2 regions of the Ferdinandcohnia salidurans genome follow, and region 1 is predicted to be linked to the other one. Evidence: a T-box and tRNA genes for the amino acid it is inferred to sense, from the RefSeq annotation. Region 1 holds a T-box; the other holds one or more tRNA genes.
The links. The T-box of region 1 lies ahead of pheS (phenylalanine--tRNA ligase subunit alpha). A T-box ahead of a tRNA ligase gene usually reads a tRNA of that ligase, here a tRNA-Phe.
Positions count from the first base shown of each region.

Region 2: it has a tRNA-Phe gene. The T-box ahead of pheS (phenylalanine--tRNA ligase subunit alpha) is inferred to sense a tRNA for this amino acid. The anticodon was not compared.

Region 1 covers NZ_JBHUEK010000031.1:181-11,719, forward strand. Annotated here, with positions in the region: gene sspI (small acid-soluble spore protein SspI) at 1-126, opposite strand, end outside; gene ACFSFW_RS20575 (TrmH family RNA methyltransferase) at 248-997, shown strand; gene ACFSFW_RS20580 (YwaF family protein) at 1,041-1,718, shown strand; T-box leader at 1,779-2,018, shown strand; gene pheS (phenylalanine--tRNA ligase subunit alpha) at 2,248-3,282, shown strand; gene pheT (phenylalanine--tRNA ligase subunit beta) at 3,297-5,711, shown strand; gene rnhC (ribonuclease HIII) at 5,764-6,699, opposite strand; gene zapA (cell division protein ZapA) at 6,832-7,101, shown strand; gene ACFSFW_RS20605 (CvpA family protein) at 7,108-7,635, shown strand; gene polX (DNA polymerase/3'-5' exonuclease PolX) at 7,783-9,501, shown strand; gene ACFSFW_RS20615 (endonuclease MutS2) at 9,575-11,539, shown strand, end outside.
Region 2 covers NZ_JBHUEK010000005.1:82-11,620, reverse strand. Annotated here, with positions in the region: gene menD (2-succinyl-5-enolpyruvyl-6-hydroxy-3-cyclohexene-1-carboxylic-acid synthase) at 1-1,462, opposite strand, end outside; gene ACFSFW_RS02460 (isochorismate synthase) at 1,455-2,846, opposite strand; gene ACFSFW_RS02455 (1,4-dihydroxy-2-naphthoate polyprenyltransferase) at 3,216-4,151, shown strand; gene ACFSFW_RS02450 (TraR/DksA C4-type zinc finger protein) at 4,583-5,338, shown strand; gene ACFSFW_RS02445 (penicillin acylase family protein) at 5,375-7,786, opposite strand; gene ACFSFW_RS02440 (TIGR00266 family protein) at 7,976-8,773, shown strand; gene ACFSFW_RS02435 (hypothetical protein) at 8,806-8,997, shown strand; tRNA gene ACFSFW_RS02430 (tRNA-Glu) at 9,102-9,173, opposite strand; tRNA gene ACFSFW_RS02425 (tRNA-Ser) at 9,202-9,292, opposite strand; tRNA gene ACFSFW_RS02420 (tRNA-Asn) at 9,298-9,372, opposite strand; tRNA gene ACFSFW_RS02415 (tRNA-Ile) at 9,382-9,458, opposite strand; tRNA gene ACFSFW_RS02410 (tRNA-Gly) at 9,470-9,543, opposite strand; tRNA gene ACFSFW_RS02405 (tRNA-His) at 9,582-9,657, opposite strand; tRNA gene ACFSFW_RS02400 (tRNA-Phe) at 9,684-9,756, opposite strand; tRNA gene ACFSFW_RS02395 (tRNA-Asp) at 9,765-9,840, opposite strand; tRNA gene ACFSFW_RS02390 (tRNA-Met) at 9,901-9,977, opposite strand; tRNA gene ACFSFW_RS02385 (tRNA-Ser) at 10,163-10,255, opposite strand; tRNA gene ACFSFW_RS02380 (tRNA-Ile) at 10,275-10,351, opposite strand; tRNA gene ACFSFW_RS02375 (tRNA-Met) at 10,365-10,441, opposite strand; tRNA gene ACFSFW_RS02370 (tRNA-Ala) at 10,472-10,547, opposite strand; tRNA gene ACFSFW_RS02365 (tRNA-Pro) at 10,559-10,635, opposite strand; tRNA gene ACFSFW_RS02360 (tRNA-Arg) at 10,641-10,717, opposite strand; tRNA gene ACFSFW_RS02355 (tRNA-Leu) at 10,736-10,824, opposite strand; tRNA gene ACFSFW_RS02350 (tRNA-Gly) at 10,842-10,916, opposite strand; tRNA gene ACFSFW_RS02345 (tRNA-Leu) at 10,921-11,001, opposite strand; tRNA gene ACFSFW_RS02340 (tRNA-Lys) at 11,016-11,091, opposite strand; tRNA gene ACFSFW_RS02335 (tRNA-Thr) at 11,097-11,172, opposite strand; tRNA gene ACFSFW_RS02330 (tRNA-Val) at 11,192-11,267, opposite strand; rRNA gene rrf (5S ribosomal RNA) at 11,278-11,393, opposite strand; partial or broken rRNA gene ACFSFW_RS02320 (23S ribosomal RNA) at 11,500-11,539, opposite strand, start outside.

The DNA of each region.
Region 1 (11,539 bases):
AACGCCTAAACCAGGAAGCATTTTTTCTTCGCCACTTTGGATAGCATCTACAATTGTATCTTCTAATTCAGCCTGAGAATTTCCTGTGACATTGTGCTTTACAGCATGTCTTAAGTTTAAGTTCATTTACATGCACACCTTTCCTATGTAACTTTTTCTTTACTATGATTTACGTTATACCGTTTTATTATGTATCTTTGTTAGGATATAATGGGAAAAGAATCAGCAAAAAGGAGCAATTGACAAGTTGAAACGAATCGAATCAAATAAAAATCCTCAAATAAAACAATGGAAAAAACTACATACGAAAAAAGAACGTGATAAATCAAGGACATTTATGATTGAAGGATTCCATTTAGTGGAAGAGGCAATGAAAAGTGATGTAGTCATCCAAGAATTGATTATAAGTGAAACAACTGACATCCCTTCAGGATGGAATGTAGATGATTTATCAATCACGATTGTAACGGAAAAAATCATGCAGGAAATAAGTGATACAGATACTTCTCAAGGAGTTGCTGCCGTTTGTGAGCAATACTCGGTAAATGAAGGTGGAAAGTTCTCTAGACTCTTGTTAATAGATGCTGTACAGGATCCTGGTAACCTAGGGACGATGATTCGAACTGCAGATGCAGCAGGAATTGATGCTGTCATTATTGGTGAAGGAAGCGTTGATGTCTATAACTCAAAGGTCATTCGTTCTACGCAAGGCTCCATATTTCATATACCTATTATTAAAGAAAATCTTCACAACACTATTTTAAAGCTTAAACAAAATGGGATTAAAGTATATGGAACATCTTTAAAAAATGCAGTTGATTATAAACAAGCGTCTGTTGGAAATCCATTTGCACTGATTGTTGGCAATGAAGGGAATGGAGTAGAACCTGACCTATTAGAGAAAACTGATCAAAATCTTTATATCCCAATCTTCGGTAGGAGTGAATCATTAAACGTTGCAGTAGCAGCGGGGATATTGCTTTATCATTTACGGTAAAGAGGGGGGAGTATAAATAAACGACTTTTTCGGAAGGTCCGTTATTGGAGACCCATTTCAGTGGTTATCTCTTTCACATGTTGTGATGTTAGGCTTATTGTTTGCATCAGGGATATTATTATTTATGTTTCGAACAAAACTCACAAAGAGAAAATCAGCAATCCGTTATTCCCTTGCTTTCTTTTTATTAGCTAGCGAACTATCGCTTTACATTTGGTATTTGAAAACGGGAGTATGGGATCCGGTAGATTCATTGCCATTTCAGCTATGCTCAATTTCATTGTTATTAAGTATCATCATGTTGTTAACTCGAAAGCTTTTTTTATTTGAGATTACGTATTTCTTAGGTATTGGCGGTGCTATGCAAGCAATGCTTACACCAGAACTTGCCTATGATTTTCCACATTATCGCTATTTTCATTTTTTTCTAGCACATATCGCGATCATACTAGCAAGTTTGTATATGATATGGTTTGAGAATTGTAGACCTACAATTAAATCTATTTGGAAGGCCTTTGCTGCTTTAAATGTTATTGCAATAGTTGTCTTTTTCATAAACAAAGCAACAGGTGGAAACTATATGTTTCTCGCACGAAAACCAATAAACCCAAGCCTAATCGATATTCTGGGTCCGTACCCTTGGTATATTTTATCCTTGGAAATAGTCGCATTGTTCATGTTTATTATTCTATATCTCCCATTTATACGAAAAAAGAATTAAAATGGGTTTGATTTGCAACTCTAAGATACGTATAATATAATCTATATGCTTTACATATAGCTAAAAACAGTGATAGAGACTAGTATCTTTCCACTCACTATTCAGGGAGAAAATGCCGTGACTGAAAGCATTTTTATAGAAGAAGAAAGTGAATTCACCTCTTGAGTTGGCACTTGGACCGTTTTGTCATTCAAAACGTAAAGGTGTACCGGCATTTGCCGTTATCGAAACTAAGTGAACAATTATTGTTTGATAATTGTTAACAAGGGTGGTACCGCGAATCTAAACCTCGTCCCTTTTTTGGGATTGAGGTTTTTTATTTTGTCTTAATGTCTAGCTCCAGGCGCCATCGGCTCGAGGTCACAAGCCAATCACTTCGGAAGGCAAAAAGCGCCTTCTGTCAGTGCTCGTCTTGTGCTTGTCGCCCATGCCAGGACGGCTAGGATTCCAGCGTTATGCACAGGACGTGCATGCTTTTAGCTGGAATTGGGGCGCCTTGCGCTTTTCTAAGAAAAAGGAGGAATTTTTAATGCAAGAAAGATTACTTGAGCTGAAAGAAGAAGCTCTGGAAAAAGTAGAAGCTTCAACGAATCTTAAAGAATTAAACGATATTCGTGTTGCGTATTTAGGAAAAAAAGGACCTATCACTGAAGTACTAAGAGGGATGGGCAAGCTTTCTGCTGAAGAGCGTCCAAAAATGGGTGCGCTTGTGAATGAAGTAAGAGAGCAAATCACTGAAAAATTAACTGCAAAACAGGAATTGCTCGAAAAAGAAGAAGTTGAAAAAAGACTCGCTTCTGAAACAATCGATGTCACACTACCAGGAAGACCAATTAAGGTAGGAGGACCTCATCCACTTACAAAGGTAATTGAAGAAATTGAAGATCTTTTCCTCGGTATGGGTTATTCCATTGCGGAAGGGCCAGAAGTCGAGAAAGATTATTACAATTTTGAGGCTTTAAATTTACCAAAGGACCACCCAGCAAGGGACATGCAGGATTCATTTTATATCACTGAGGATATTCTTCTTCGTACTCAAACATCTCCTGTTCAAGCAAGAACAATGGAAAAGCATGAAGGAAAAGGACCTGTAAAAATCATCTGTCCTGGTAAAGTATATCGTCGTGACAATGATGATGCGACACATTCCCATCAATTCACACAAATTGAAGGATTGGTTGTTGATGAAAACATTCGTATGAGTGACCTTAAAGGTACTTTAAATACGTTTGCAAAGAAAATGTTTGGAGAAGATCGTGAAATCCGTCTGCGTCCAAGCTTCTTCCCATTCACTGAGCCTTCAGTAGAGATGGACATCTCATGCTTTAAATGTGGTGGAGATGGCTGTAATGTTTGTAAGAAAACAGGCTGGATTGAAATTTTAGGTGCAGGTATGGTTCATCCAAATGTACTTGAAATGTCTGGATTTGATTCAAAGAAATATACAGGCTTTGCGTTCGGAATGGGCCCAGAGCGTATTGCAATGTTAAAGTATGGAATTGATGATATTCGTCATTTATATACAAATGATAATCGTTTCATCAAACAATTTAATCGGGCTTAAGGAGGGAGAAAAACATGTTTGTTTCATATAAATGGTTACAAGAATACGTTGACTTATCAGGTGTAACTGCTGAAGAATTAGCAGAGAAAATCACTCGAAGCGGAATTGAAGTTGAAGGTGTCGATCATTTAGGGGAAGGCATTAGTGGGATTGTTGTCGGTCATGTTTTAGAATGTGAGCAGCATCCAAATGCTGATAAATTAAATAAATGTCAAGTCGATTTAGGTGAAGGTGAACCTGTTCAAATTATTTGTGGTGCACCTAACGTTGCCAAAGGACAAAAGGTGGTCGTGGCAAAGGTAGGAGCTGTACTTCCAGGTAATTTCAAAATCAAAAAGGCAAAGCTTCGTGGTGAAGAATCAAATGGCATGATTTGTTCTCTACAAGAGCTTGGAATTGAATCAAAGCTCGTTTCAAAGGAATATTCAGAAGGCATCTTTGTCTTCCCACATGATGTTGAGCCAGGAGCGGACGCGATTGCCCAACTAAATCTTGATGACAAAGTTCTTGAATTAGGACTAACACCTAATCGTGCTGATGCTATGAGCATGATGGGGGTTGCTTATGAAGTTGCAGCTATTCTTGGAAAAGAAGTTAAACTTCCACAACCAAAAGTAACAACTTCAGAGGAAAAAGCGGAAGACTATATTTCAATTTCAGTTGAAGCAAAGGAAGATAATCCATTATATGTGGCGCGAGTTGTAAAGAACGTTAAAATCGGTCCATCACCATTGTGGCTTCAAACACGCCTGATGGCAGAAGGAATTCGACCGCACAATAATGTAGTTGATATTACAAATTATATTTTATTAGAATATGGTCAACCTTTACACGCGTTTGATTATGACCGTCTTGGTTCTAAGGAAATTCTTGTAAGACGTGCGAATAACGGTGAAAAGATTTCAACATTAGACGATGTAGAGCGTACATTAACTAACGAACACCTTGTCATTACAAATGGTACGGTGCCAGTTGCCCTTGCTGGTGTAATGGGTGGCGCGAATTCTGAAGTTAAAAATGACACAACAACGGTATTAATTGAGTCTGCTTATTTTACAGGAAGTACAATCCGTAAGTCTTCTAAGGATCACGGATTACGCAGTGAGGCAAGTGCTCGCTATGAAAAAGGAATTGACCCAAATCGTACTCGTGCAGCAGCCGACCGTGCTGCTGAGCTAATGGCTGAGCTTGCTGGCGGTGTGATTCTTGATGGTGTTGTAGCAGTTGACACTCTCGATATTCAACCTGTAAATGTATCTGTTTCACTTGAGAGAATTAATAAAGTATTAGGAACTGAAATAACAAAAGAAAAAGTAGAAGAGATTTTTACAAACCTACAATTCTCATTTACTGTGGATAATAATACGTTCCATGTCACTGTACCAACTCGCAGACCTGACATTACAATTGAAGAAGATTTAATCGAAGAAGTTGCGCGGTTATACGGTTATGATGAACTTCCAACAACACTTCCAATTGGCGAATCAAATCCTGGTAGATTAACGGATTACCAAGCAAAACGTCGTTTAGTTAGAAGATATTTAGAAGGTGTAGGCTTATATCAAAGCACCACATATTCACTTACAAGTGCTGAAAAAGTGACTAAATACGCACTTGAACAAAGTGAACCAATTCGTTTGGCGATGCCAATGAGTGAAGAAAGAAGTCTGTTAAGATTAAGTCTTCTTCCGCATTTATTAGAGGTTGTTTCACATAACCTAGCTCGCCAAATTGACAGTGTAGCTACGTATGAAACTGGTGCAGTCTTCATTACTAGACCAAATCAAGAACTACCTGATGAAAAAGAACATCTTGCGATTGCTCTTACAGGTTCATGGTTATCACCAACATGGCAGGGTGAGAAAAAAGTAGTTGACTTCTATGTGGTTAAAGGTATTGTAGAAGGTCTATTTGAAAAGCTAGGTCTTGGAAATAGAACTTCATTCCTTCAAGCAAGAGTTGAAGATATGCATCCTGGTCGGACTGCTTCTGTGTTGTTAGATAACAAAGAAATTGGATTTATTGGTCAAATTCATCCGAACGTCCAAAAAGACTTAGATTTAACACCGACTTATGTGGTTGAATTATCATTAAAGGATGTCTTAGAAGCAGATGTGGAAGAAATACTGTATCAGCCAATTCCAAGATTCCCTTCAATGACTCGTGACATCGCACTTGTTGTAGACACCTCAGTGGCTGCAGGTGATATGAAGCAGGTCATTATTGAAGCGGGTGGAAAGTTACTCCGCGATGTAACGATCTTTGACCTATATGAAGGAGAGCGTATGGAGCCTGGTAAAAAATCAGTTGCATACTCGATTAAATACTTCGATCCAGAACGTACTTTAACAGAGGAAGAAGTAACAAAAGCACATGAAAAAGTACTAAAGGCAGTTGCAGAGAAATTTGATGCAACATTGCGTTCATAAAAAAATGGAGTGGGTATTGTATCCCACTCCATTTTTAAATTGTCTAGCTCTCTTATATCCCAGCTATTTTCTTTGCTTTTCCTGTGTTTGCAAAGTGTAGTTTGGTATACGTGCGCAGTGCACCTATACCTTGCTTTTTTATTAGCTTAGCTGCAACCACATCAACCTGAGCACTGGCCCCTTTTTTTAACTCCAAACCGCATTTCTCACTTAATTTGTCAAATTCTTTTACGAATGCATAACGAGCGATAATTGAAGCGGCAGCGACTGATAGGTGGACGCCCTCAGCTTTTGTACTGAAATAAACCTTATCCTTAATTATTTCCTTTTGACCAGAAAGATGTCTGAAATACACGTCAGGAACAGCGAACTGATCGATTAAAATACCATCCGGTGTGGAGGGTGCAATTTTTTTCAAGACATGACCGATTGCTTGGTTATGTAATAATGCCTTCATCTTTCCTTGAGTCATCCCTTTTGCTTGGAGTTCATTGTATTTTTCATTATGTAAAATTAACAGACTATATGGGATGACATGAATAATGGATTCGGCAATCTCACATATTTGTTTGTCGTTTAAATCCTTTGAATCTTTAACCCCAAGTTCCTTCAATAGCTCGAACTTATCATTGGAAACATATGCAGCAACGACCGTCATTGGTCCAAAGTAGTCACCCGTCCCAACTTCATCTGAACCAACCATTGATAATGTTCTAATATTGGCAGGCAATCCACTGTTTTTTGCAACTGGTTTCTTAGATGTAGTCGTCTTAGTGGACGTAACAGAGCTACCCCATTTTGCAGCTTCGCTTCCAGCGCTATTACCTTGAAACAATACTTTCCCAGATTTATAAGCAGTAATTGTACAGCTAGGGAGTTTGGCGACAAATAATCCACCCTGTGGGACCTTATCTTGCAATTGACTTTTATAATGCGTCTTCATTTTTTCTATTGTTTCGAGGGTGCATTTTAATACAGTATTAGACAAAAATAACATCTCCTACTATTTATGGATAAAATTCTACATAATCTATCATAACGTTTGTTGAGATTTCTTTCCATAAATATCACGTTCATGGTATTATTATTTGTAGGATTGACTAGAATGGAGGCCAAATACTTGTCACAGCCACAAAAAACAAGAACCACTGTAGATATATATGGACAGCAATACTCAATTATCGGGTCTGAGAGCACAAGTCATATTCGCCTTGTGGCCTCAATTGTCGATGATAAAATGAGAGAAATTAGCGGAAAAAACCCGACACTAGATATTAATAAACTGGCAGTATTAACAGCAGTTAATATTGTTCATGATCATCTAAAGCTAAAAGAAGACTATGAAAACCTTGAAAAACTTTTAGAACAAGCAAAAAATGAAAAGGATTGAAGTGATATGTTCGATTTAGTTTTGATTATCATCCTCTTAATGGGATTCTTAGTTGGTTTAAGAAGAGGTTTTATCCTTCAAATCGTTCATCTTACTGGTTTTATTGTTGCATTTATCGTCGCGTATCTCTATTATGATGAACTTATGCCAAAATTAGTATTATGGATTCCATATCCAACATTCGGTGACGCCGAAACAATGAAGTTTTTATTTGAAAGTACAAATTTAGAAACGTCTTATTACCGTGCTATAGCTTTTGCCATTATCTTCTTTGCTACAAAGTTCCTATGGCAGATCATAGGATCGATGTTAGATTTCCTTGCAAATCTACCAATTTTAAAACAAATTAATGGGTGGGCTGGAGGCCTACTAGGATTTGTTGAAGTATACCTAATTGTTTTTATTGTGCTTTATATCGGAGCTTTACTACCAGTTGAAATGGTTCAGTCTAATCTCAATGATTCATTTATGGCGAAAATGATTGTACAACATACACCATTCTTCACTGGGAAAATTAAGGACATGTGGATTTGACAAGTATTTAGTAACTGACTCCTCTATTAAGTTAGAGGAGTTTTTTTTGTCAAAAATGAAAAAGCTGATACATTAAGTGACTTTTTCGCAAAAAATCTGTATCATTTTGGATAGTTAATCGTATGGAATGATAGGTAGGTGCTAACAGTGACAATTAATAAAAAAGATGTAATCCGTCTACTAGAGACAATTGCAATTTATATGGAACTTAAAGGGGACAATCCATTTAAAATATCAGCTTTTCGTAAGGCAGCAGCTGCACTGGAAAATGATGATCGAAGTTTATCCACAATTGAAGACTTCACAGCACTACCAGGTATAGGAAAAGGAACCGCAGCTGTGATTACAGAGTACATAGAAACGGGCAGTTCAAACGTACTAAATGAATTAAAAGAAAAAGTGCCGGAAGGACTCATCCCTTTGTTAAACCTGCCAGGCCTTGGCGGTAAAAAAATAGCTAAGCTTTATCAAGAACTGGGCATTGAAGATATGGAAATGTTAAAACAAGCATGCCTAAACGAAAAAATTCAAAACCTCGCAGGTTTTGGTAAGAAAACAGAAGAAAAAATACTCGCTTCCATCGAGGAATATGGCAAACGACCAGATCGCTTGCCAATTGCTCTCATGCTAGCGCTCGCTGAAGAAATCGAGGAACAATTAAGCAAGATGGAAGGAATCAAAACATTCTCTCGTGCAGGCAGTCTACGCAGAATGAGAGAAACGATAAAGGACCTTGATTTCATTATTGCAACAAATGAACCTGAAAAAGTACGGGAACAGCTATTAAGTCTTAATGGCATAAATGGTGTTATCGCTAGCGGGGATACAAAGGTTTCCGTTCAAATTTCGTATAGCTATGATATTTCGGTTGATTTCCGTCTTGTGAAACCACATGAATTTGCAACTACTCTTCATCATTTTACAGGCAGTAAAGACCATAATGTGAGGATGAGACAGTTAGCAAAGGACCGTGGTGAAAAAATAAGTGAATATGGTGTTGAAAATAGTGAAACAGGTGAATTAAAAACCTTTGAAACGGAAGAAGAATTTTATCAATATTTCGGACTCACCTTTATCCCGCCAGAGCTAAGAGAAGATGGCTCAGAGGTAGAAGCCTTTCAACAGAAAGTTGAACACATACGACTTGAAGATATTAAAGGAGACCTCCATATGCATACATCATGGAGTGACGGTGCATATACCATTGAAGAAATGGTTGAAGCCTGTAGGGAAAAAGGTTACCGCTACATGGCTATTACAGACCATTCACAATATCTTCGTGTTGCAAACGGGCTTACCCCCGATCGTTTACTAGAACAACACAAAGAAATTAAAAGATTAAATGAAAAATATGATGATTTTACGATTTTTACGGGTGTTGAAATGGACATCCTCCCTGATGGAAGACTAGATTATGATGATGAAATTATTCGAGATGTAGATGTTGTGATTGCATCCATTCATTCAAGCTTTACACAACCAAGGGAGAAAATCATGCAACGCTTAAAAACAGCATTAGAAAATCTTCATGTTGATATTATCGCACACCCTACTGGAAGAATACTTGGGCGCAGAAAAGGATATGACGTGGACGTGGATATGCTAATTGAGCTAGCCAAAGAAACGAATACAGCCTTGGAATTAAATGCGAATTTGAATAGATTGGACCTTTCTTCAGATTATATTAGAAAGGCACAAGATGCAGGTGTAAAACTAGTGATTAACACGGATGCACATAATATAGACATGCTAGAGGATATGGGTTATGGCATTTCTGCGGCAACTAAAGGTTGGATTAAAAAAGAAAGTGTTATTAACACCTGGGATAAGGATGAACTATTGGCTTATCTAAAAAGAAATTTATAATTCTATTTATACGCCTCCTACTCAGGAGATACGTCCATATTAAAGTTGTGGGTAGCAAGAAGGGAGTAACAGCATGCAGCCACGAGTTTTAAAGGTTTTAGAATTTGAGAAAGTAAAGGAACAGCTAAAACAGCACGTCTCATCTTCATTAGGAAGGGAAAAAATTGAACAAATGATTCCTTCGACGAAAGTAGAGGAGGTTGTTTTTCTACAAGAGCAAACGGACGAAGCATCGAAGGTATTACGGTTAAAAGGAAATGTTCCTCTTGGGGGATTAACGGATATCCGAGCTGCAGTTAAGCGCGCAAGTATTGGCGGTGGCTTAAATACAATGGAGCTCTTAGATATTGCAGGTACTATCTATGCTGGTAGGCAAATGAAGAAGTTTGTTGAAGGTATGATTGAGGACGAGATTGAAGTCCCGATACTCGGTGAATTAGTTGAACGGATTACCCCCTTATTTGAACTAGAGCAAAAAATAAAAAACTGTATCGATGATAATGGAGTGGTTATGGATGGAGCGAGTGACAAATTGCGTGGAATTCGTACCCAACTTCGTAGCAGTGAAGCAAGAATCAGGGAGAAGTTAGAGCATATTATTCGATCATCTTCGGCTCAAAAAACACTTTCAGATGCAATCATTACGATTCGTAATGATCGCTATGTAATTCCCGTTAAACAGGAATATCGTGGGACTTACGGTGGAATCGTTCATGACCAATCCTCTTCGGGTGCAACATTGTTTATTGAACCACAATCAGTGGTCGACCTTAACAATGTATTGCAGGAAGCTAGGGTTAGGGAGAAACTAGAAATTGACCGGATTTTACTAGAACTCTCTAATGCAGTAGCAGAGGAAAATGAGTCACTCTATCAAAATGTGGACACGCTTGGGGAACTTGATTTTATGTTCACAAAAGCGAGCTACAGCAAAAAAGTGAAGGGTTCAAAGCCGAGAATCAATGGGAATGGCTATGTGTTCATTAAAAAAGGTCGTCATCCTCTCATTGACCCACAAGAAGTAGTGCCAAATGATATTGAGCTTGGAAAAGACTACACTTCTATTGTAATTACGGGTCCAAATACAGGGGGAAAAACAGTCACTTTAAAAACGATCGGGTTATTAACGATTATGGCTCAATCAGGCCTTCAAATACCGGCACAGGAAGAGTCAGAGATAGCTGTATTTGAATCGGTATATGCTGATATTGGTGATGAGCAATCGATTGAACAAAGTTTAAGTACGTTTTCTTCTCACATGGTTAACATTGTAGATATATTAAAACAAGTTGACGCAAACAGCTTAGTTCTTTTTGATGAACTAGGAGCGGGAACTGACCCTCAAGAAGGGGCTGCCCTTGCGATCTCAATCCTTGATGAAGTATATAGTCGGGGTGCAAGAGTTATCGCTACAACCCATTACCCAGAGCTAAAAGCGTATGGGTACAACCGAGAAGGAGTAATTAATGCAAGTGTTGAATTTGATATTGAAACCTTAAGTCCAACATATAAGCTTTTAATCGGAGTTCCTGGTCGGAGTAATGCATTTGAAATTTCAAAACGACTAGGGTTATCAGATAGCATTATTCACACTGCCAAAAATCATATTAGTTCTGAAACGAATACGGTCGAAAATATGATCGCCTCCTTGGAAAAAAGTAAAAAGGATGCAGAGCAAGAGCTCGAGGAAGCAGAAGATATCCGAAAGCAGGCAGAGATACTTCATAAGCAGCTTCAAGAGCAAATCATTGATTTTAATGAACAACGTGACAGATTATATGAAAAGGCAGAACAAATAGCAGCTGAAACAATCAAACATGCAACTAGCGAAGCTGAAGAAGTCATTCGAGATTTACGTAAAATGAAGCTTGAGCAACAATCGCTTGTTAAGGAACATCAATTGATTGATGCGAAAAAGCGTTTGGAAAATGCGGTACCGCAAACTTCGAACAAGACGAATAAACAATCTGTTGCAACCAAAGCTAAAAGAAGGCTCGTACCTGGTGATGAAGTAAAGGTAATTAGCTTAAACCAAAAG
Region 2 (11,539 bases), on a different contig from region 1:
CGCCACCGTCATTATTAATTAACACGATCGTACTATTTAAATGATGATGCTTTGCCGCTAATAATCCATTTAAATCATGGTAGAAAGAAAGATCACCAATCACTAGAACCGTATGCTCATTTTGCGAACTAATGCCCATTGCCGTTGAAACAAGTCCATCAATTCCATTTGCTCCTCGGTTTCCTAGCGCATGAATTGACTTTTCATTATTTGTAAAGAATGTGTCAAGGTCTCGAATCGGCATACTGTTTCCGACAAATAAAGTAGATCCATTTGGCAGGATTTCTTGAAGTTCAGTAAATACCTTCCCCTCAAATAAGGTTTCCTCTTGGTGTACCGCGTTGATATTTTCTTTCACGATCTCATTTATGTTAATCCAAGAGCTAATCCACCCATTATCACTACGTTTCTGTATTCGTTTCGTAATCGCCTGACAGAATTCTATTTCATCACAGTACACCATATCAGTTGCGGATAAAGTAGGATCTCTCCATCCACCGTCCCCATCTACAACGATTTGTGGTGTGTTTTTTTGTTTTTGAATAAATTGCAGAAGTGACTTAGAGACAGGCATTGCTCCAAAACGAATGATAATGTCTGGTGAAAAAGCTTCTCGGAACTCTTCGTTTCGTAAAAAAGCATCATAACCATCTAGTATGTATGATTTAGGATGTGTACCACTTCTCAGTTGGGATAGTGGGTCAGCAAGTATTGGAAATTGAAGAGTTTCTGCTAGATTAGCTACAGCATGTCCAAACTCAGAATGATCGTGTGAACCACATACAATAATTCCCTTCACTTTTTCACTGACTACATCACTTATCAGTTGAGCTTGTTCCTCGTCCATTGTCGGTTTTCCAACCACGACATTAACATTTTTCTTAGCCATTTTGCTTGTACCCCATAGTTGATCAAGACCAAGATTTGGAACAAGTGGCTCACGAAAAGGAAAGTTCAGATGGACCGGTCCTGCGGGAGCTGATTGTGCTGTACCCGCTGCTCTTCCTGCCATTGTTCTAACATAGGCCAACATTTGCTCGGAATCTTGAGGTAGTGCCATTTCTACAAACCATTTCGCATGATTCCCATATAACTGGTTCTGGTCTATGGCTTGCGGTGCACCAACATCGCGCAATTCATGTGGTCGGTCCGCTGTCAACACAATTAGCGGTACCCTTGAATAATAGGCCTCCACAATAGCCGGAAAATAATTCGCTGCTGCAGTCCCAGACGTACAAAGGATCGCTACAGGCTTTTTGCTTGCTTTAGCTACCCCAAGCGCGTAAAAAGCGGATGATCGTTCATCAATATTGATTGTAACATTCATATCAGGATGTTCAGCCATTAGTATTGCCATCGGGGTAGAGCGGGAGCCAGGGCTCACAATGGCCTCTGTGACACCCACTTGGACTAATTCATCAACAAATGATGCTACATACCGAGTTAATGCTTCATTATTCATTGTCTAAGCCTCCTAATGCGGATAGCATCGGTCTAAACTTAATCATTGTTTCTGTATATTCACTTTCTGGTTCTGAATCTCCTACAATACCACATCCAGCAAATAAGGATGCATTATTGCTATTTATTAACCCAGAACGAATGGCAACGGCAAATTCTCCATTATCTTTGGTATCCAACCAACCAACTGGGCTTCCGTACCAGCCGCGGTCAAGAACCTCAAGCTCACGAATAATTTCATATGCTTTTTGTTTAGGTTGTCCTCCAAGGGCTGGAGTTGGATGTAATCGATCTACAACAGTAAGCAATGACACATTTTCTTTTGCTACCCCTCTTACAGGTGTGTATAAATGTTGGATATCTCGCATTTTTAAGATATCAGGTTGTGTTGGTGAAGAGATGCGTACACAAGATTCTTTCATCGCATTTTTTATCATTTGTACAACAACATCATGTTCGTATAGATTTTTCCGGTCACTAAGTAATTCATTAGCTAATTGTTCGTCTTCAGAAGGTGTTTTGCCACGTCGTATCGAACCTGCTAAGCAAGTCGTTAAAAATTCTCCACCTTTTTTCTTAATAAGACGCTCAGGTGAAGCCCCTATAAAACATGAATCTCCGTATTCAATTGCAAATAAGTAACTCATTGGTTGCTCTTCTTTTAGACGTGCTAAAATGGCGTCCGTTTCAATTGGCTTATCGAAATGCAGTTTAATTTCTCTTGCTAATACGACCTTTTCAACCTCACCGGCCTGTACCTTTTTTGTTGCATTTCGAACAGATTCCATCCATTCCTTTGGTTGGACTTCTTCTTTTGTAAAGGAAGTGCTTATTGGATCTTTTTGATTTCTCTCAAACAGTCCTTCTAATTGTTCTATATCAGAATCAGCAAAAGTTGTTCTTGTAGGCTCACAAATTATATTTGTCGTTAAATAAGTGCTTCCTTTATAGACAGAAAGCATAATCGTAGGCAAGACAAATTTCGCATCATCAAAATGATCCCACAGCTCTGTTCTCTTTTTTAACGGATCGAATGAAAAACCTCCCATTAAGATTGGACCTGTAGAATATGGTGCAAAGTCATCCACTATAATCGAATTGTGAACGAGTTTTTTCCACTTTTCTTCTATTGCAACAAAACGTTCTGTAGACTCGTTATCGCTAATTGTATAAGCTTCTCCAAGACCAACAATTATCGTATCATTTGTTGGATTGGACCAGAAACATCGCGTTTTAAACGTTTCTTTTTTCCCAGCAGAAAAGAACAATAGGGGGTCTATGTTCTCAATCTCTCTAACCTGACTTACAAGTATCGGCTTTGAAAGCTCCTTTGAACGGAGCATTCCTTTCTCTATGTAATCCTTCAATCCTTTTTGTTGTATCATGACCAACTTATATCCCCCCGAAGTGTATCCCATAATAAATTTTACTTTAGAAATAGTATATGATTATAGTATATCATTAACATATATTTACCCTTAGTATTATAATCCGATAATTTTTGATTAATGAATCAAATGCTACGATATACCTGATAATGAATAGTTGTCAACAAACTTGATTCTACCATATCTACTCGCACTATGACCACTTACTTCCTTATTATTACGTTTTGAGAGTTATGTTAGTCTGGGGATTAAATCGTAGGAAGAATGTTTATGTCTTTTTTGTTACATTAAACCATTGACAGTACCTGTCCAATTCACTAAACTGAACTTTGGATATACATGATATGACGTGAGAGGAGAAGTCTAATGCATACGGAACTTCAGTCAAATCAGAAGCTATCTAAAAAGCCTTCAAATGGGTTACAAGTATGGTGGAGACTTATGCGTCCACATACACTCACTGCATCTTTTGTTCCAGTTATACTAGGAACAGTACTTGCACTTCCAGATACATCTATAAACATGGCATTATTCTTAACAATGTTACTTGCTTGTCTTCTCATTCAAGCAGCAACTAATATGATTAATGAGTATTTTGATTATAAACGCGGTCTTGATACCGCTGAATCAGTCGGTATTGGTGGAACAATTGTTAGAGATGGAGTAAAGCCAAAAGTGATTTTAAACTTGGCATTTGCCTTTATGGGAATTGCCACACTTTTAGGTGTTTATATTAGTATGAATAGTAGCTGGTGGTTAGCGTTAGTGGGGACTATATGTATGTCTGTTGGTTATTTATATACAGGTGGCCCATTCCCAATTTCATCAACACCTTTTGGAGAGCTTGCAGCTGGTTTCTTTATGGGTATGATCATTATTTTAATATCGTTTTTCATCCAAACGGGTACTGTTACTTCAACAAGTATTTTAATTTCAATTCCAATAATGATCCTTGTTGGTGCCATTAATATGTCAAACAATATTCGTGATTTGGATGGCGACAAAAAGAACGGACGTCGCACTTTACCGATTTTATTAGGAAGAAAAAATGCGATTAAGTTTTTAGCGGTATTGTTTATTATTTCATATGTCTGGATTATTGCTTTGTCATTTATGGGAATAGCGTCTTGGTGGAGCCTACTTGTATTGGTAAGTGTTCCAAAAGCCGTTCAAGCAATAATTGGTTTTATTGGTAAATCAGAACCAATCCAAATGATGCCAGCAATGAAAGCAACTGCCCAAACAAATACATTTTTTGGTTTCCTATTATCTATTGGAATCTTTATCGGTTACTTCTTTTAAAAACACGATTTTTACGATCGTGTTTTTTCTTTTGTCTTCTTTCACAAAATACGTGTTCAAAAAGGAGGATGAAAAGGACCGCGTCGACAAAAGCGCCACGTCCTGTGGCATTGTCGACACTAGCACGTCCTGTGCGTCGAAAGTTCAAGGCGGCGAAGCTTTGAGTACCGGAGCGAGGCAACTGCTTGAGTTAACTCCCTTGCAGCCTTGCACTGAGGAATTGACTTCTTGAATATACTAGCAGACGCAAGCGCATAACCTATTGTTCATGATGTTTTCCAGGAGCAAAAATCACAGAAATTCAATGTGTCATTTTCACCGGACTTTTGAACATCCTATACAAGCACTTTTTTACATTTATGATTTTCGTGTTTATGTAAATAATACATAACAAGATTCGTTACGAAATCATTATGGAAGGAGTGCTTTTCATGTTATCAAATGAGCAATTATCAACCTTCCGTTCACAGTTGATAAACGCAAAAAAAGAGGTTGAAGAACAATTAACGGATAGCGATCATTTTGATTTAGAACGCGGTCATTTCCACGGGTCGATGGGGGAACTCTCTTCTTATGATAACCATCCAGGGGATGAGGGAACTGCGCTTTATGAACGCGAAAAGGACATTGCACTTAATGAGCATATTGAAAAAGAATTAAAAGACATTGACTACGCCTTACAAGCAATTGCTGAAGGAAGATATGGGAAATGTGAAAAATGCGGTAAGGAAATACCTGTAGACCGGTTGGAAGCAATTCCTACCACAACATATTGTGTTGAGCATACCCCGACCCAAGTCGTATCTCATAATCGACCTATTGAGGAAGGGGTTTTAATGCCACCATTTGGAAAGTTTGTTGATGAGGAAGATAATGTATCCTTTGATGCAGAAGATTCATGGCAAGATGTTGCAAAGTATGGAACATCTGATACTCCTTCAGACCTTGCTGACCCAGTTGATAGTTATAATGAAGTATTCCTCGAATCAGATGAAAATGTAGGCTATGTAGAGGATTACGAAAACTTCGTCGCAACAGACATCGAAGGGAAAGAAATAATCATCTATCCAAACAACCAGCATGAACGATATGAGGAAGTGTTAGATGAAGAAGGAATCATGACCATGTTCGGCGATCTTCCTCCATATGAAAAAGAACCTTACACACAAGATGAAGCACAGGATTAAATTCAAAGCAGTGGAATCTCTTCCACTGCTTTCTTGTTACTTTATTGGTTGTAAAAGAAGTGTATAACTATTTTTCATATAACTCTCTTTTTCAGTATGAGTAATGTGATATTTCCCTGTTGTCCAATCAGAAATTTGATCATGATAGAATGGACTTAATACATGACCAGATTGCCCTGGGCCTACCACATTATAGCTTTGATTCATGTTTGATAGATCAATTACTGAACGCCATGCAGCTCCGTGTGTGATCGCGCCTGATTTTTTATTAAAACTTGCAGCAGCTACCGATATTCCACTACCACCCATAGGAACAAATTCATTTTGATTAAAAAGATAGTTTAACGGTGAAATTGCAGACAATGGATGATTAAAAGGAACCCTATGAAATTCTCCCCATTGCCATTTACCTGAATTCTTCCCTTGTTGTTTAACAGCAAAATCAACAGCTCGCTTGAATGACTCTAGAGTTACTTGCTCCAAGCCACCAGCTTCACGTAACCATACACCTTCATCCCCTTTTGTAGCATTTCTAATCATTTGGTCTACAATTTGTGATTTACCCTCAAACAAGTTATCGATTTCATTTGGAATGGATTCCTCAAACAATACATTCGCAAATTCCTCCATCCATTTATGAAAGACTAGAGGCTCCCCATCTTCTATTCGGTCCACAAAGTCCCATCCTTCAAACTGCTTTAAGACTTCTATATCGATTTCTCTTAGCTTGTCTTTTTTGCTTGTTAATACATCAAGAAGAATCGGTACAAATTCCTCCGCCTGCAAATTATGTTGGTCAAACTGCAGTTGAAACATATCATCAACCGAAAATTTATTCTTACTCGTTAAAACATCCCGTATACGCTGCTGACGATATGGCTGTGCCCAAGTATTCGTAATATGGTATGGATAATCATCTGTTACAATTTTATTATTTGCCGTAGAAATAAAACCTTCCTTTGGGTTCACAATTGTTGGGAGTTCATCCCATGGAATAAAGCCCTCCCACTCATATTCATTCGTCCAACCTGGTACAGGTACCGAGCTGTCTCCCTTTTTTCGAATAGGAATTAACCCATTTGCTCGATAAGCAATGGTTCCATCCGTAGCTGCAAAAACAAAGTTCTGAGCCGGGGTATGGAAAGATGTAAGAGCTTCTTTAAATTCATCCCAATTTTTCGCCTTGTTAAACATCAACACCGCTTCAAGCTCGGTCGAAGGGTCGAGAGCTGTCCATCTTAACGCTAAAGCTGTCTTCTCCCTATGGTCATGGGTGAATTCTGAAATAATCGGACCATGCCTTGTTACCTGAACCTGATAAGGAATTGTTTCTCCATCCTTTACCTTTATTGGTTCTTCAATGATTGTCGCATCCTCCCACTCCCCCATATACTCGAACTGATTTGGATTTTCTGGATTTCTTTTTTCAATATATAAATCCTGAACATCAGGACCTACATTGGTAACCCCCCAGGCAATATGTTCATTACGTCCTAATATAATTCCTGGAACACCTGCAAAAATGACACCACTTACGTTTACCTCGTCATTTTGTAAATGCGTTTCATACCAAATCGACGGAGTCGCCAATGCTAAATGAGGATCATCCGCAAGAATCGGCATACCTGAATCAGATTTCTCCCCACTAACAACCCAGTTATTACTACCGTTAAACTCATTTGGAAAAGGTGCTTGTGCAATACTTTTGGAAATATCAACAGGACTTTCTTTCATCGCTTGAAGAACGGTTGCCCCGTCTTCAGGATATGTAGGGAATAATTCTAGTAGTTTTTCATCTGATACATGTTGTGCCATGTAATATCGAAAGGCTTGACCTTTATAATGGCCTCCTAAATCATAAGCCATATACTTCCCGATCGTGAGCGAGTCTATAGGGCTCCACTCAGTTGGTTTATATCCAGCTAGAGTAAACTCTACGGGTAATGTATTCTTCTCCTTTGCTTCCCTAATAAAAGCATTTACACCATCCGCATAAGATTGTAAGACACCCTTCGCTTCTGTTGAGTATCCTTCGTACGAGATTTTAGCTGCTCTACGTAACCCAAGAGCTCTAAAGTATTTATCCTGCTCAATAAGGGAGCTACCAATAACCTCACTGATCTCTCCTGAGGCCTGTCTACGGCTTAGATCCATTTGAAATAACCGATCCTGAGCTGTTACATATCCTTGTGCAAAATACAGATCATGAGTGTTTTTTGCACAGATATGAGGAACCCCATTTTGATCACGAATCACTTCAACCTCATCAGTAATACCAGCAACACTAATTTTTCCTTCAATTTCTGGTAAACTTTTTCTCAAAAATAAATAGCCTGCCAAAATACTTGCCACAAGAAGGAGGACGATTATGATTCCTGATACTAAAATAACCCTCCATCTTTTCTTTCTAGGCCAAATACGTCTATTTATAGCGACTTCTGAACTCATAAAATCCCCCTTAGACTTATCATTTCAAGAAAATTCTAAATATATTATAATATCCCATTTTGATTTTGTCATTGTAATCTCCAATAGACTGACATTATTTTCATACGTAGTGTAAAGTTTAAAGGAAGATACTAACCAAATGACGAATTATTTCTATATATCATTTTTTTAAGTGAAAGGAAGAATACAATGAACGCTCATGAGATTGAATACAAACTATATGGAGATGACATGCAATTTGTAGAAATCGAGTTAGATCCGAGTGAAAGTGTTATTGCGGAAGCAGGAGCAATGATGATGATGGAAGATGGAATCTCAATGGAAACCATATTCGGTGATGGCTCAGAATCTGGAGGTGGCGGTCTTTTAGGTAAACTTTTTGGTGCAGGTAAAAGAGTCCTGACTGGTGAAAGTCTTTTTATGACAGTATTTACAAATAACCATATGGGGAAAAAACATGTTTCCTTTGCGGCACCGTACCCTGGTAAAATCATTCCAGTTGATTTAAGTATGCTTGGTGGAAAGGTGATTTGCCAAAAAGATTCGTTTCTATGTGCAGCAAAAGGAGTATCAGTCGGAATAGACTTTCAACGCAAATTAGGTACTGGTTTCTTCGGTGGAGAAGGCTTCATCATGCAAAAATTAGAAGGAGATGGATTAGCCTTTCTACACGCAGGTGGAACCATACATAAAAAAGAACTCCAACCAGGTGAAACCCTTCGAATCGACACAGGCTGCTTAGTTGGGATGACGAAGGAAGTAGATTACAATATAGAATATGTAGGAAAAATAAAAACAGCTTTCTTTGGTGGGGAAGGGTTATTCTACGCAACTGTATGTGGCCCTGGAACGGTTTGGGTACAGTCATTGCCATTTAGCCGTATGGCAGACCGTATTTTCGCGAGTGCACCTAGAAATGGGGGAAACACAGGTGAAGGAAGTATACTAGGAGGAATCGGAAATTTATTAAACGGTGATAACAGATAGAATAATTATAGGCATAACTGGGAGGATAATAAATGGAGGTGTGGAAGATGAAACGTAAAGATGACGACGTTAATAGAAAACCCGATGCTCCACTATTTGATGCCCCAGATGATAAAATTCTAGCATTTGACATGTTCCGCGGAATATCACCCGGACTCTTTTCAGATGTAGATTTAGACAACCCCGCAAAGAAAATAGAAGATGATATAATTTCTCAAGATTAGCACCTGGCAACAGGTGTTTTTCTTTTTGCAAACCATAAAGAAGTAAGAAGCTAGAAATCTACTAAAAATAAAAAAACGCCATGAGAAATTCTCATAACGTTTGATGACCCGTACGGGATTCGAACCCGTGTTACCGCCGTGAAAGGGCGGTGTCTTAACCGCTTGACCAACGGGCCAGAAAATAAGTATTTATATGATTCGACATGGCGGAGAAGGAGGGATTTGAACCCTCGCGCCGCTTACGCGACCTACACCCTTAGCAGGGGCGCCTCTTCAGCCACTTGAGTACTTCCCCAAAAATGGCTCCGCAGGTAGGACTCGAACCTACGACCGATCGGTTAACAGCCGATAGCTCTACCACTGAGCTACTGCGGAATAATTATATGGTGGGCCTAAATGGACTCGAACCATCGACCTCACGCTTATCAGGCGTGCGCTCTAACCAGCTGAGCTATAGGCCCATTGTATAAATTGGAGCGGGTGATGAGAATCGAACTCACGACATCAGCTTGGAAGGCTGAGGTTTTACCATTAAACTACACCCGCGTAATGAATTTTATTTTTATAAATTTATAATTTTTATATGGGGCGGCTGATGGGAATCGAACCCACGAATGTCGGAACCACAATCCGATGCGTTAACCACTTCGCCACAACCGCCATTAAAGTTTATAAAATAAATAAGGTGGCTCAGGACGGAATCGAACCGCCGACACAAGGATTTTCAGTCCTTTGCTCTACCGACTGAGCTACTGAGCCACAATATATGGCGGTCCCGACCGGGATCGAACCGGCGATCTCCTGCGTGACAGGCAGGCATGTTAACCGCTACACCACGGGACCTTTTTTTAACAACAAAAATTATTTTACAATAACTTCTTTTGTTTGTCAACATATTTTTTTTGGTTGCGGGGGCAGGATTTGAACCTACGACCTTCGGGTTATGAGCCCGACGAGCTACCAGACTGCTCCACCCCGCGATAATAGAAAATATATAGTTTTTTGTCATGCGTTAATTATAGCAGATGACTGTCCCTTCCTCTGCAAGCTTACTCTAGAAGCTAAGTCCGTCGGGACAACTCGCAGTATTTCGATGATGCAACGCTCGTTGCTCCACCCCGCGATAATAAAATATTTAATTCAAGCCATACCATTTTAAATAATATGGCGGAGGAAGAGGGATTCGAACCCCCGCGGGCTTTAACACCCCTGTCGGTTTTCAAGACCGATCCCTTCAGCCGGACTTGGGTATTCCTCCACATATAAGAAGTTGTAAATGGTGGACCTTGTAGGACTCGAACCTACGACCGGACGGTTATGAGCCGTCTGCTCTAACCAGCTGAGCTAAAGGTCCTAGAATTTTCAAATGGTAGCGGCGGAGGGGATCGAACCCCCGACCTCACGGGTATGAACCGTACGCTCTAGCCAGCTGAGCTACACCGCCATAATTAAAAGCAACTATTTAAAATTCTATTGGTGGAGCCTAGCGGGATCGAACCGCTGACCTCCTGCGTGCAAGGCAGGCGCTCTCCCAGCTGAGCTAAGGCCCCAATTTTTTAAATGGTCGGGAAGACAGGATTCGAACCTGCGACCCCTTGGTCCCAAACCAAGTGCTCTACCAAGCTGAGCTACTTCCCGTAAAATGGCGCGCCCGATAGGAGTCGAACCCATAACCTTCTGATCCGTAGTCAGACGCTCTATCCAATTGAGCTACGGGCGCATTTTATATTTTTTTAGATGGTGCCGAGGACCGGAATCGAACCGGTACGGTAGTCACCTACCGCAGGATTTTAAGTCCTGTGCGTCTGCCAGTTCCGCCACCCCGGCACTTCTTAAATTACCTCTGGAGCGGAAGACGGGATTCGAACCCGCGACCCCCACCTTGGCAAGGTGGTGTTCTACCACTGAACTACTTCCGCATAATGCGGGTGAAGGGACTCGAACCCCCACGTCAAAGACACTAGATCCTAAGTCTAGCGCGTCTGCCAATTCCGCCACACCCGCATATTTAATTTAAATGGTGAGCCATGAAGGATTCGAACCTTCGACCCTCTGATTAAAAGTCAGATGCTCTACCAACTGAGCTAATGGCTCGTAAGTGGTGCCGGCGATAGGAGTCGAACCCACGACCTACTGATTACAAGTCAGTTGCTCTACCAACTGAGCTACACCGGCAAATTTAACCTAAAATATATGGTGGAGGATGACGGGATCGAACCGCCGACCCCCTGCTTGTAAGGCAGGTGCTCTCCCAGCTGAGCTAATCCTCCGTCTCATCCAACCTAGCGACGTCCTACTCTCACAGGGGCAATGCCCCAACTACCATCGGCGCTGAGAAGCTTAACTTCCGTGTTCGGTATGGGAACGGGTGTGACCTTCTCGCCATCGTCACTAGATAAGTTAAAGACAAGATATATTATACTATCTTCAAGAAAAAATTCAAGAGGAAATTTTCATTCCTTCAAAACTAGATAACGTACTTGCATTCATGTTAGAAGTATTTTGGTTAAGTCCTCGATCGATTAGTATCAGTCAGCTGCAC